Regions from separate parts of the Paeniglutamicibacter sp. ORCA_105 genome, predicted to be linked through region 2. Evidence: riboswitches for the same ligand, from Rfam matches in the RefSeq annotation. Region 2 holds a riboswitch; each other region holds the start of a gene.
The links. A riboswitch is a leader RNA that binds a small molecule or an ion and turns the genes downstream of it on or off. The one in region 2 is predicted to bind S-adenosylmethionine.
Positions count from the first base shown of each region.

Region 1: linked by a shared signal. The riboswitch ahead of ACIPUB_RS16085 (OsmC family protein) and the one ahead of ACIPUB_RS09425 (bifunctional o-acetylhomoserine/o-acetylserine sulfhydrylase) in region 2 are both predicted to bind S-adenosylmethionine.
Region 3: linked by a shared signal. The riboswitch ahead of ACIPUB_RS10615 (hypothetical protein) and the one ahead of ACIPUB_RS09425 (bifunctional o-acetylhomoserine/o-acetylserine sulfhydrylase) in region 2 are both predicted to bind S-adenosylmethionine.

Region 1 covers NZ_JBIXLM010000037.1:37,561-42,269, reverse strand. The annotation lists gene ACIPUB_RS16100 (FAD-dependent oxidoreductase) at 1-840, opposite strand, end outside; gene ACIPUB_RS16095 (VOC family protein) at 1,026-1,457, opposite strand; gene ACIPUB_RS16090 (MarR family winged helix-turn-helix transcriptional regulator) at 1,737-2,240, shown strand; SAM riboswitch class IV at 2,602-2,720, shown strand; gene ACIPUB_RS16085 (OsmC family protein) at 2,760-3,305, shown strand; gene ACIPUB_RS16080 (hypothetical protein) at 3,402-3,644, opposite strand; gene ACIPUB_RS16075 (bifunctional metallophosphatase/5'-nucleotidase) at 3,824-4,709, shown strand, end outside.
Region 2 covers NZ_JBIXLM010000015.1:33,926-38,634, forward strand. The annotation lists gene ACIPUB_RS09415 (SGNH/GDSL hydrolase family protein) at 1-102, shown strand, start outside; gene ACIPUB_RS09420 (homoserine O-acetyltransferase) at 243-1,415, opposite strand; gene ACIPUB_RS09425 (bifunctional o-acetylhomoserine/o-acetylserine sulfhydrylase) at 1,418-2,761, opposite strand; SAM riboswitch class IV at 2,835-2,950, opposite strand; gene ACIPUB_RS09430 (VOC family protein) at 3,116-3,760, shown strand; gene ACIPUB_RS09435 (CPBP family intramembrane glutamic endopeptidase) at 3,969-4,709, opposite strand, start outside.
Region 3 covers NZ_JBIXLM010000018.1:17,393-22,101, forward strand. The annotation lists gene ACIPUB_RS10605 (sodium:solute symporter) at 1-1,392, shown strand, start outside; gene ACIPUB_RS10610 (DinB family protein) at 1,523-2,101, shown strand; SAM riboswitch class IV at 2,113-2,223, shown strand; gene ACIPUB_RS10615 (hypothetical protein) at 2,242-2,514, shown strand; gene ACIPUB_RS10620 (VIT1/CCC1 transporter family protein) at 2,755-3,858, shown strand; gene ACIPUB_RS10625 (DUF222 domain-containing protein) at 4,052-4,709, shown strand, end outside.

The DNA of each region.
Region 1 (4,709 bases), on a different contig from region 2:
GGTGAGCTCGATGCCCGCGGCTTCCAGGTTCAGCCCATCGGTGGCCGGGGTGCGCCCGAGGGCGATGAGCACGGCCTCGGCCTGGATTTCATGCATGGTGCCGTCTTTTTCGTAGTGCACCAGAGCGGAGTCGGCGTCCTGGCTGATGTGCTGCACGCTGGCGCCCACCCGGATATCGACTCCCACGTCGGACAGGGAACCGAAGACCTCGGCGGCCACGTCTTCGTCTTCCTTTTTCAGTGCCCGTGGCCCGCGGTCCAGCACGGTGACTTTTGAACCAAAGTGCGCGAACATGGAGGCGAATTCGGTCCCGACGTATCCGCCGCCGACCACCACAAGCGACTTGGGAAGCTGCGCGTGCTGAAGTGTGGTGGAGTCGTGGATGCGCCCGCCAATGCGCACCCCGTCGAGGTCCGGGATCGCCGGCACGGCACCGGTGTTGATGATGATCCGCGTGGCGCCAAGCTCGAGCGTTTCTTTCCCTGCCTCGACCCTGATCCGATGCGGGCCGATGAAGCTTGCCTTGCCCGTAATGGTCACGACCGAATCCAGGCTGTCCAGCATGGAAAAATTCTTGGCCCGCATCGCGGCGGTGAGCTTGTCCCGGCGTAGCACCGCGGCGTCGAAATATTCCGGATCCAACCCGGTCCCGGTGCGGATGTCCGCGTCGTGGATCAAGGCCTTCGTGGGAACACAGCCGATATTGATGCAAGTTCCCCCATACATGTCCGCCGAGGCCTCGATGATTGCCACGCGGTGCCCCGCACGGGCCACGGTGCCGGCGAGCGTCTTTCCGCCCTTGCCCCAACCAATGACAATGAGATCGAGATCGTGTTCCATGGGGCCATCCTCTTTATATGCGGAAATGCAGTGTTGACTACGCTCGAGTCTTCTCTGCCGCGGTGCAAGAGGTCAAGAAGGAGAACGGTGCAAAGGTGCGTGGAGCCCGCCCGGAGCGGGTCGATCCCCACGCACCTTCATGCCGTTTGACGCCTTCGGTCTTCGCTCACGGGCCGGTCCTGCGGTTACTGCCCTGCGGTGTCCGGTCCCGCGATGTTGACCATCCAATCGACGCCGAATTTGTCGGTGAGCATGCCGAACCAGTCGCCCCATGGCGCCTCGGCAAGCTGTTCGCCGATCTTGGCCCCGTCGCTGAGCTTTTCCCAGTAGCCGGTCATTTCTTCCTTGTCGTCACCGCTAAGTGTGACGGATATGGCGGTTCCGCCCTTCCACTCCATGGAGGCGGGCGTATCCGCGGCCATCAGGTTCATTCCATTGGGTGCCCGCAGGTGTCCATGCATGACCTTGTTGTCGTCTTCGGGATCGCCGGTCTTCGCGAAATCGAAGTCCGCGAAAGGACGCAGATCCAATTCACCGCCAAATACCGACTGGTAGAACTCCAGCGCGGGACGCGCGGTGTCACGGAAGCTGATGTACGGGTTGAGGATCGTGCCCATGGTGTTCTCCATCGTTTGGCGGGGTTCAACAACTAGCAATTCTGCCCGTCACGATGGGTTCCGGGAACCCCCTCGGACCGAGTTCTTTTAGTGGTCGTGCGGAGCGCTTCTCCTGACGGGGACGGCCCTCCCTTAGTCAGGAATGCGGCAGCGGCGAACAGTGGTTTTCCACACCTGCGTTTCTGCCGCCACTGGCCATGGATGCGGTGCCAGCGTACGAAGGTCGAACGTACCGTCGCGAAGATGTCGAAACGACGGATCGCCACTAAAATGAATCCCATGACTTCACCGTTCCCCGATTCCCGGCCCGACCCGGGACCGGCAGCCGACTCCGGAACCTTTGATCCACTGATCGAGGACGTGGAAAAAGAATTCTCGATCATGGTCGTCAAGGCGCGCCAGGCCATTCGCAAGCGCGCCGCCGCCATCCATCCGGAACTCCAGCCGCTGGGCTACAAGGTACTCTCCATCCTGGCGCGCGAGCACGCACAGCAGCAGATCATCTTGGCCGAGGAACTGCAGGTGGACAAGGCCACCATGAGCCGGATGATCAAGTGGCTCGAAGCCAAGGAACTGGTCACCCGCGTCCCGGATCCGAACGATGGCCGGGCCATGCTGGTCAGCATCACCGACACCGCACGTGTCGGATACCTGGCTTCCAGTGCAGCGTCCCGCCAATTGCTCCGGAACCGGCTCATCTCCTGGGACCCCGAGGAAATCAAGCGCTTCGCCGACCTGCTATCGAAGCTGAACGCCAACGACGCCTCGCAACGCGAAAGCTGATCCCCCGCACCAACAAACCATCGGCTCCGGTCCCTCACTTGCCAGGGCCGGAGCCGATGGCGTCGGCAGGCACATGTGCTCCGCCGGCATGCCCCGCTCTGTGGGCTCCGGGGTCCTTCGCCAATGCCGCTTCCCGAGTTGGCGTGCGGCGACGCACCGATCGTCCAAGCTTCAGAATCGTCCCAAGCGGCCACAACGGGTTCTTCGCCGCACAGCCTCAAACGGGACCAACGATTCGCCGCAGTGGGAAATTAGCTGGGCCGGACAGGCACTTGTTCGACGAAACGACCGATTCACCGTGAAGATTTGTTAAGGTCTCTCTTTGCGCAGCCACCGCGGAATCGGCAAGACTCGTCAACAGAATCACGAGTTCCAATCATTCACGGCCCTGGCCGATTGGATCGCAACCCCCTTCGTCATAGCGGGGTGCGCCAGGTGAAGATTCGACGCCGACCAATCGGATCGGCGTAAGTATGGCGTTGCGCAAGGCATGCGCCAGCTACGAAAGGATCGTTTCCCATGTCCGAAACCCTGATCGACAGCACCCTGGATTCCATTCGCGCCGAAAAGCTCACCGCGGCCGGCACCGCATGGGGCGAGCGCATTGCCGCCAACCCGGCCAACGCGGAACTGACCTTCAAGGCCAGCGGCGTGTCCACCGGTTCGGTGGCCAGCGAAATCACGGTCGGCAAGCACCGCTTCATTGTCGACGAGCCCGAGGGGCTGGCCGGTGACGACGCGGCCGCCAGCCCGGTCGAGTTCGCGCTCGGCGCGTTGATTTCCTGCCAAGTCGTGGTCTACCGCCTCTACGCACACCAGCTGGGCATCAAGATCGACTCTCTGGAAATCAATGCAGAGGCAGACCTGGATGTGCGAGGTCTCTTCGGCATCGAGGAAACCGTCCGCCCGGGCTTCGGCGAGGTGCGCCTGACGGTCAAGATCGACGGCCCGGAGACGCGCGAACGCTACGAGGAGCTTCAGGCAACCGTCGATGCCCGGTGCCCGGTGCTGGATATCTTCAGCAACCCCACGCCAGTCAGCGTGGAACTGGTCACTGCCGGCTAGCTCCGCCATGAACCGACCGTGGGTTGGTGCCGTTCGAGGGGACAGGCACCGGCCCACGGTTTTTTGTTTCCCGGGACCTACGCGCTTCGGCAAAAACTACTCGCCGTAGTCGGTGTCCTTGTAGGGGATGCCGGCCTTGTCGTAGGTGGTCCAGATCCCCACCTGGCGTCCGCGATCCAGGCTCCCGGAACGCATCAGCGTGCCGTCAATCCTGAACCATTCCCAATCCCCATGGATTTCCCCCGCCAGGGTGAACCCGCGCGCCCATAGGCTGCCGTCCTTGTGCAGCTTCTCAAAGGGTTTTAGTTCAAGGGCCTTCTCCGCGTCGCTACCGGTCATGGATTCATGCTGCCATAGGTGGCCCGGGGCGGCGAGGACATGTCGCTGCGGCATGGCAAGCCACGTTGACAACCCTTGGACTGCGCCCTACCGGTGGGTAGGATCAGCCGCATGTGTCCCCGCCGGTTCACGTGGACGTGGACACCTCAACCCGTCACTCTTCTTGAGGGAGAACCAACGTGTCCGAGAAACGTCCCTTGCGGCGCAATGCATTGGCCGCTGCCGCAGCATTAACACTGCTGGCCTCGGCTGCCATCGCCGGCCCGGCGCCGGCCCAGCCCGCCGACCCGAATTCACACGGCCAGGGCAACAAGCAGGACAACAAGCCAACAACCACCATCGAATTGGTGGGCATCAACGACTTCCACGGCCGCATCGAGGCCAACGACGCCGAGGCCGGGGCCGCCGTGCTCGCCGGTGCCGTGAAGGATTACAAGGAAAGAAACCGCAACACGCTCTTTGTCTCGGCCGGCGACAACATCGGCGCCTCCACGTTCACCTCGTTCTCGCAGCAGGACAACCCCACCATCGACGCACTGGTCGCAGCCGGACTGGATGCCTCAGCGGTCGGAAACCATGAATTCGACCGGGGTTTCACCGACCTGGTCGACCGGGTCATCCCGCGCTACGGGAACGGCGACGCGAAGGTCGGCGCAGACTACGCGCTGGGTGCCAACGTGTACCTGAAGGGAACCAAGACCCCGGCGCTGAAAGAGTATTCCCTGAAGAAACTCAACGGCGTGACCGTCGGCCTGATCGGCACCGTGACCGACCAAACCGCGTCACTGGTGACCCCTGCAGGCATTTTCGGTCTCGACTTCGGTGACCAGCTCGAGGCCGCCAACCGGGTCGCCGGGCAGTTGACCGACGGCGAGGACTCCAATGGCGAGGCCGATGTACTGGTACTGCTGACCCACGAGGGCTCCTCCAGCAGCAACTGCGCCTCAATCGGTACCGAGGACACCTCCTACGGCGACCTGCTCCGCGGCGCATCCCCCGAGATCGATGCCATCTTGTCCGGCCACACCCATGTCGGGTACTCCTGCGCCTACCCGGTGGATGGTT
Region 2 (4,709 bases):
CACCAGTCCTCCGGTGACGGCGTCCTGCCGAAACGACCGCTCGCCACCCCCTTCACCGAGCAGCCGCCCAACGCGTCCCTCGGCAACGGTCCCGCGATCTGAGCGTCCGGGCGACAGGATCCGCGTGTTGCCACGGTAGTACCCTGCTAGATGAAAATTCGCAGGCGCGCCTGAAGTTCTTTACCGACCAGGATCCGCACACAGCCTGAATTGCATCTCCCAACCGGACCATGCCCCTTGAGCTATCCGGCGTCGGCCTGAATGCCGGATTCCCGCACGAATACGCGCTCGCCCAGGGCATCGCCAAGTTGCTCGATGTCGGTGAGGAAGCCATCGTGGCCAATCGGCGAGGTGATGTACTGGACCTTGCAGGGATTCGGCAGCAACGCGGCAAGTCGCTCCGACTGCTCGGGCCAATACAGACGGTCCGAATCCACGGCGGCCACCAGGACATTTACCTCTGCCAGTCGCGCAAGGGCGGCCTCGATGGACTCGTGCCCCCTGGCAATGTCATGGCTCATGAGGGCCTCGGTCAGCACCAAATAGCTGTTGGCGTCGAAGCGTCCCACCAACTTGCCTGCCTGATGGTCCAGGTAGCTTTCCACCTGGTATCGACCGCGGTCGAGACCGGGGCTTGAGACGGGCAGTTCGTCGCCCTGCGGCGTCCGCCCGAACCGAACGTCAAGTTCCGTCGCTGTCCGGTAGGTGATGTGGGCAATCCGCCGGGCAATCCCCAACCCGGCCGACGGAATGAGCTCGTTGGCGTAGTAATCGCCGCCGGCGAACTCCGGGTCCAACCTGATGGCGGCGGTCTGCGCCTGTGCGAAGGCGATCTGCTCGGCCGAGGACTCGGCCGCAGCCGCCACCACCACGCAGTTCCTGACGCGTTCGGGGAATTCGACGGCCCATTCCAGGGCACGGGCACCGCCCATGGATCCACCCAGCACCGTGTGCCACGCAGTGATCCCCAGCTCGTCGGCCAGGCGTGCCTCCAGCCGCACCGAATCCTTGATGGTCGTGAACGGGAACCGTGATCCCCAGGGGACCCCGTCCGGGTCAAGGCTGGCCGGGCCGGTGCTGCCGGAGCAACCGCCGACCATGTTGGCTGCAACCACGAAGTATTTATCGGTGTCCACCGTTTTGCCCGGTCCCACAAAGCCGTCCCACCAGCCGGGTTCCGTCGAGGCGCCACGGGCGACATGGCTATCCCCTGTCAGTGCATGGGCGATGAGGACGGCGTTGGAGGCATCGGCATTCAGCGTGCCCCAGGTCTCGTATCCCAGTACGATTTCCGGCAGCGTCGCACCGGTCTCAAACGTATAGGCACCGGTGTGCAGGTGCTGCAGGATGCCGTCGGGGGCGTAGTCCAACGCCGCTGCCGTTTCTGCGTCATAAAGGACCACGTTTGTCTCCACACTCACCGGGTACCCTGAAATTCAACATCGGCCGACGCGGCCACTGATTCGAAGCCAACCTTCAGGTCGGCGATGATGTCGGCAATATTCTCAATGCCGACGCTCAAGCGGACAAGTCCCGGGGACACGCCTGCGGCAACCTGCTCCTCCTCGGTGAGCTGCGCGTGGGTCGTCGACGCCGGGTGGATAACCAGCGAACGCACGTCGCCGAGGTTGGCGACATGGGAGTGAAGCGTCAGCGCGTCGACGAAGCCCTGGCCCGCCTCGCTCCCGCCGGAAATCTCGAACGAAACAATGGCGCCAATGCCCTTGGGGCCATACTTGCGCCCGCGCTCGAACCACGCGCTGGATTCGATCCCCGCGTAGTGGACGCGCTGCACCTGTGGTTGTGCCTCCAGCCATTGTGCAACTTCCACGGCGTTGGAGACGTGGCGCTCCATGCGCAGCGACAGCGTTTCCAGCCCCTGGGCAATCAGGAATGCATTGAACGGGGAAACTGCCGACCCGAGGTCGCGCAGCAGTTGCACGCGTGCCTTGAGGACGTAGGCAAGGTTGGCACCTAGTGCACCGTTGACGCCGAGGTCCCGGGCGAAGACCATGCCGTTGTACGACTCGTCGGGGGTGTTGAAGCCGGGGTACTTCTGCGGGTCGGCGGCAAAGTCGAAATTGCCCGAGTCAACGATGACACCGGCGATTGCCGTTCCGTGTCCACCCAGGTACTTGGTGGCGGAGTGGACCACGATGTCGGCTCCCCACTCGATCGGGCGAATCAGGAACGGCGTGGCCAAGGTGTTGTCAACGATCAACGGCACACCTGCCTCATGCGCAATGGCGGAAACCGCTTCGATGTCCAGCACGTCCTGGCGCGGGTTGGAAACCACTTCGCCGAAGAACGCCTTGGTGTTGGGCTGGACGGCTGATCGCCAGCCTTCCAGGTCATCCGGGTCCGAAACAAAGGTGACTTCGATGCCCAGCTTGCGCAGCGAGTGCTTGAACAGGTTTTGGGTTCCGCCGTAGAGGCTCGGGCTGGCCACGATGTGGTCGCCGGCCTCGGCAAGGTTCAGGATCGAATACGTGGTGGCAGCTTGTCCCGAGGCCAACAGCAGTGCGCCAACTCCTCCTTCGAGGCTGGCGATGCGCTGCTCGACGGCGTCCTGCGTGGGATTGCCGATACGCGTGTAGATCGGTTCGAGCTCGGCCAGCGCAAAACGTGCAGCGGCACTTTCGGCGCTCGGGAACACGAATGACGACGTCTGGTAGATGGGCAGTGCTCGGGCACCGGTTGCGGAGTCGGGCTCCTGCCCCACGTGGATCTGGCGGGTTTCAAAGGACCAGTTGTTAGACATCTCTTCCCCTTCAAGGATTCTAGGGGTATGCCCGAAGCCGACTCCGGCGGTGGCCGTGTCCTGGCTGGGGGCATTCCCGCGCTTGTCCCACGTCATTTTGACGTGGGGCCTGGTCTTCACCCGGGGCACCCCACCGCGGCGGAGGGTTGCCGTTCAGCAAGCCGGGGCTTTCTGCTGAAACTCATGACCTTGTCAATAAGTCTGGCCCAGGGCTTCACATGTTCGCAACCACATCTCAAATTGTGACAAGTTGACGGCAATCGCACTAGCCGCAGACGTTTAAAACAACCAACTGAAACGCAAGTTAGGTGAACCTAAGTCGAGAGCCAGATCACAAAGTGCCATGATGGGCACATGATGAGGTTGGACCATGTAACTTACGCTTGTGGACCCGACGGTCTCGCGGCAACTGCCGCTCGGATCGGCGCGGTTCTTGGACTCGAATCAGTAAAGGGCGGTGTGCACCCACGTTTTGGTACGCGCAATGTCATCTTCCCGCTGAAGAACAACCAGTACCTGGAAGTTGTCGAAGTACTCAACCACCCGTCGTCTGACAAGGCGCCGTTTGGCCAGGCCGTTCGCGCCCGCTCCGAACTCGGGGGTGGCTGGATGGGGTGGTGCGTCGCTGTTGACGACTTGGCTCCAGCCGAGGCACGCCTGGGCCGCGGCTCGGTACCGGGAAACCGGAAATTCCCCGATGGACGGGAACTGACCTGGCGCCAGATCGGCATCAACGGCCTGATTGCGGACCCGCAGGTTCCCTACATGCTTCGCTGGGATGAGGGCACCGAGGATCTGCACCCCTCGAAGGCCCTGGATCCTGTGGGGAAAATTTCCTCAATCTGCATCGCCGGCTCCAGCGAACGTGTCGCCGACTGGCTCGGACAACCCGAGCAGTTGCCCGTTGGCGACGTTGTTGTCGATTGGCAGGCGCCGAACGGGACGCCGGGAATCCTTTCGGTGACCTTTGAGACTCCCACGGGTCCCATCACGCTGTAACAAAGCAGTCATGGGAAGCACTAGCAATGCGGGGGTGTCCGGAGGTGATCCGGACACCCCCGCACTGCTTAATTCCTGGTCTGCTCCGCCGACGGTTTCGGCGCCACACCAAGCGGGGCGCGAGGGATGCCGGTGGGCCTGATTTCCTCGAGCCTATCGATCCGGCCGGAAACCAAAAGTCATCGGCGAAAAGTGATCAAACCGTGCTTTAGGAACCCAACCCGATTGCTGTACCCACCAGCGCATAACCGACGAATCCCGCAACGTCCAGGAACGCGTGGGCGATGACCAGCGGCATGACCCTGCCCTTCCTGGAATACACGTAGCCGAAAACCACACCCATGGCGATGTTCCCGATGAAGGGGCCAATGCCTTGGTACAGGTGGTAGCTGCCCCGAAGCACGGCACTGGCGCAAATGATTTGCCATTTGCCCCAGCCCAGTCGCCCGAGGCGCTCAAAGAGGTACCCGACGACGATGACTTCTTCCAGGATGCCGTGGCGGATCGCGGAGAAGACCAGAATCGGGACCGTCCACCAATAATCGTCCAGGGCTGCCGGCACGATGATCGTGGTCAAGCCGAGCGCACGTCCCAACGCATAGACGCCCAGGGTTCCGATGCCCATGGCCAGGAACAGTCCGATTCCCCAGCCCAGGTCGCGTACCGGCCGCGTCAGGTCAAAGCCCAGCCTGCCAAACGGGTTGCCTCCGGGAATCCTCCAGAGCAGGTAGAACACCAGCATCACCGGCACCAGGGCAAAAAAGATGTCCAGCAGCTGGTAAGTCAGGTCGAAGTACTGGCGTTGGTTCAGTGGGTTGTTCAGCGACGTCGTCTGTGAGCCCAGGGGCGCCCGAGTCATCTTGTCGATGAGGTTCACGATGGCATAGATACCCGATCGGCCCAGGGACAGACCCAGGACAATGAGCAGCTCGATCTTCAGTCCACGGCG
Region 3 (4,709 bases), on a different contig from region 2:
ACCGGCACGATGGCGGCCGTGGTCCTGGGCGGGGCCTCCACCGTCGGCGGCGTCGGCCTGGGCTACAAGTTCGGGATCTCCGGCATGTGGCTTGTCGTGGCCATCGGCGCCGGCGTCATCCTGCTCTCGCTGCTCTTCGCCCCCACCCTGCAGCGCCTGAAGATCTTCACCGTCTCGCAGATGCTCACCCTGCGCTACGGCAGCAAGTCCGCGACGAACACCTCGGGCATCGTCATGCTCGCCTACACGCTGATGCTCTGCGCCACCTCCACCAGCGCCTATGCGACGATCTTCGTGGTCCTCTTCGGCTGGGAACGCTGGATGGCCATCGCCATCGGCGGGGTCATCGTGGTCGTCTACTCCACCATTGGCGGCATGTGGTCGATCACCCTGGCCGACCAGGTCCAGTTCGTCATCAAGACCGTGGGCATCTTCTTCCTGATGCTGCCCTTCGCGCTGAACGCCGCCGGCGGCATGTCCGGGATCCGCGAACGCGTCGGGACGGAGTTCTTCAGCTTCACCGGCATCGGCGTCCAGACGATCATCACCTACTTCGTGGTCTACACCCTGGGCCTGCTCATCGGCCAGGACATCTGGCAGCGCGTGTTCACCGCCAAGACGCCGAAGGTGGCCCGCTGGGGCGGAACCACCGCCGGCATCTACTGCGTGCTCTACGGGGCAGCCGGCGCCATCATCGGCATGGCCGCCAAGGTCGCCTTGCCGGAGATCATTGGCGCTGACACCAACAAGGACGTGGTCTACGCGGAGGTCGCCACGCAGCTGCTGCCCGTCGCCATCGGCGGACTGGTACTGGCGGCCGCGGTCGCAGCCATGATGTCCACCGCCTCCGGCGCGCTGATTGCCGCCGCAACCGTGGCCCGCACCGACGTCACCCCGTTCGTGGCCAGCTGGTTCGGCAGGAACGTGAAGGTGAACACCAACGAAAACCCGGAGCACGATGTGCGCGCCAACCGCATCTGGGTGCTGCTGCTGGGCATTGTCTCGATCGTGCTGGCCATCATGGTCTCCGACGTGGTCGCGGCACTGACCATTGCCTACGACATCCTCGTGGGCGGCCTGCTGGTGGCCATCATCGGCGGGCTGGTCTGGAAGCGCGGGAACGGGCTGGGGGCCGCCGCCTCCATGGCCGCCGGAACCATCGTCACCTTGGGCACCATGATCGTCCTGGAAATCAAGGCCGAACAGCGCTTCGACGGCATCTACGCCAACGAGCCAATCTACTTCGGATTGATCGCCTCGGCACTGACCTTCGTCGTGGTCTCCCTGATCACGCGACCCACCTCCGCGGCGGTCATCACCCGCTGGAACGCCCGGGTCGCCGGCCAGGCGGAAGCCGAAGGCGCGGAACTCAACGAGGTCGCCGGCCGTTAGCAGCGGAACCCGCCCCGGAAAATCCAGGGTGAGGGAGCCCGTCCTCGCGCACCAATCGCGGCGACGGGTTCCCTTTTTGCCGATACTCCCCCCTTCCCAGCCACGCCCCGGCACTCCTAGGCTGGGCCGCATGGATAATCTCAAGGACCACCTCACCACGTACCTGGACAGCACGCGCGAAGCCATGCTCTGGAAGGTCGAGGGCCTCAGCGAGCAGGAAATGACCCGCCCCATGGTCGGGACGGGCACCAACCTCCTGGGCCTGATCCAGCATCTGGCCACCGTCGAGTACGGCTACTTTGTCGAATGCCTCGGGTTCACGGTCGACGATGAACGCCACGACGCGCTGATGGCCGATCCGGAAGTCAGCGCCGACATGTGGGTGCCCGCCGATATCCCCTGCTCCGAGATCCTCGATTTTTACCGCCGCGCCATCGCCGCAGCAAACCACAACATCGCAGCCCTCCCCCTGGATGCACCGGCCACGGTTTCCTGGTGGGTGCCGGAGAAACGCGACACCACGCTCGGGCGCCTGCTGCTGCACATGAACGTGGAGACCGCACGCCATGCGGGCCATGCCGACATCGTGCGGGAGCTCATCGACGGTTCCACCGGGATGCGCCGGGACAACACCAACATTCCTCCCTACGACCCCGCTGCCTGGACGCAATTGCACGCAAATATCCTGCGGGCCTCCGAATCGCGGTAAAGTGGTTCCAGCTTCACGAGATGCGGCGCCAAGCTCCGACTGGCCGCGCACCAACCCCAGGTTCATGGGTGGTTCGGATGAAGAAGCGGCCGCGGACCACTTGGTCCCGGCAAGAGCTGACGAAAGGCTTTCGCCCCCACATGGCACCTTCCATCCCCGTTCTGCCCCTGCTCGATGTCCACCGCTCAGTTGTCGAGCTGCGCCTGTCGGGTTCCTGGCACAGCTACCACGTTGCCGACGCACCTGCACTGGCCGCGGCCCTGGCCAATGCCGTCGGCTCGCCGCGCTTCGACGCCCTCGCGAGGGAGCTGTCGGTGTGCATCCCCCGGGCCGGAAAGCCCGGCGGACAAGCGTTGTTTTTTAGTCTCAACGAATTTTCACTTGTCCTGCCAACGGCTACACTCGTGGGTTGAAGGGGAGTAGTTCCCAGACCCGCCGGCACGGCGGGACAGCGGTGCGTCGACATACTGGTTACAGCGTTGTAACCCGGCAATCCACCCGGGGCCACGGGCAATCCAGCCCGGCCCGGGCGAACGAGACCTTCGGTCCACACATTGGTGGCCCGAGGCTCAACGTACCCAAAAAGAAATCCTGCTGGGCCTCCCCATCGCATGGCCTCCCGAGGCCGTGAACGCCCACATGAGGATGAGAGCATGACGCAACAAGCGCCGACCCCCACTCACGCCCAGATCAAGCGCTGGCGCCAGTACCTGGCCGACGAAATCGCCGAGGGCGCGGTCTACCGCGAACTGGCCAACAAGCGCCAGGGTGAGGAACGCGCAGTCCTGCTGGGACTGGCAGCCGCCGAAACCCGACACGAGGAACACTGGCGTTCGCTGCTGGGCGAGAACGCCGACAAGCGTACCCGGCCCTCGATCCGGCGCACCATGCTCCGCTTCCTGGCCCGGCACTTCGGCTCGGTCTTCGTCCTGGCCCTGGCCCAGCGCGCCGAGGGCAACTCCCCCTATGCCGCAGACACCGATGCCAGCCGCCAGATGGCCGCCGACGAACTCGTCCACGAGGAGGTCGTGCGCGGTCTGGCCACCCGCGGCCGCAACCGGCTTTCGGGCAACTTCCGGGCGGCGGTCTTCGGCGCCAACGACGGCCTGGTGTCCAACCTGGCCCTGGTCATGGGCATCGGCGCCACGGGCGTGGCAACGTCCTTCGTGCTCTTCTCCGGCATTGCCGGGCTGCTGGCCGGCGCCCTGTCGATGGCCGCGGGCGAATACGTCTCGGTGCGTTCCCAGCGCGAGCTGCTCTCGGCTTCCAAGCCCACGGAGGTGACGCTGGCCGCGGCGCCGGACCTCGATCTGGATGCCAACGAGCTGGTATTGGTCTACAAGGCCCGCGGCATGAGTGACGAGGACGCAGCGCACCGGGCCGCCGAACGCATGGGCATCTACTCCTGCGATTGCAACCCCTCCACGTCGCTCCGGTCCGAGCTCACGGTTGCCGCCGATAGCCGGGAACACGAGGAAATCGGCTCCGCCATGGGTGCGGCTTCCGCGTCCTTCTGCTTCTTTGCCTCCGGGGCGGTCATCCCGATCCTGCCGTTCATTTTCGGCATGGGCGGCACCCCCGCGATCCTGCTCTCCGCCGTGCTGGTGGGCATCGCCCTGCTGGCCACCGGCGGCGTGGTCGGCTTGCTTTCCGGCGCATCCCCGGCCAAGCGCGGACTGCGCCAGCTGGCGATCGGCCTGGGCGCCGCAGCGGTCACCTACGTCCTCGGCCTGCTCTTCGGCAGCTCCGTGGCTTAGCGGCACCACTGCAGGGACACCGGCACGTGCCGCACTTCGAGGGATCGGGGATTCGGCGGCATGCTTTCCTCGCTGTGCACGAACGGGATGGCACTCGCCGGGAACGTAGGCGTCCACGATGTTACTAGAACATATTTTCTCATATTCATGTAAATATATTCCAATTATCGGTGACTGGTTCTAAAATTGAAGTATGGCAACGACGTCATCGAGCGGTACCCCTTCTGACGGCACCGCCGGTGGTGCCGTCAGGGACCTGGGCTACGATGCGCTACTGAACGACGGGGCGGACATGGACGCACTGGTTGCCGAACACTTGGCCCGCACCGGCACCGACGGGATCCTGTCCCTGGCCGCCGCGGTGAACGGAGCGCCGGTACTGACAGGAACCCATGAGGCGGTGACCGCCGTCGGCGCACTGGAAACCTTGAAATGCGCCGCCACGGCGAAGCAGGCCGACCACAGCGTCGCCTACCAGGACTCCTTGGTCGCTGATCGACAGCGCGCCGGGGTCAGGGAGAAGAACCCTTCTTGGGGCTCCAGCGGAGACGTTGCCCTGATGCTGCATTTGTCCCCGAAAAGCGGAACCAAACGCACCAACGACTTCCGGCTACTTGCCGAAGACCTGCCACACTGCCACCAGGGGCTGCGCCGCGGCATCATGACCTGGGACCAGGCGCACGTGGTTATCAGCGGCACCCGGAACCTCAAGATCGAAAACCGGAGAATGATCGACGAGCTGCTGTGGGAGGACACCCACACCTGCTTCGAGGCCGGGACTGCGTCGCTGCGTGAGCTGGTCAACTACTGGGCCCTCGTCCTTGAACCTGAAACCGCCGAACAGGAGGAAG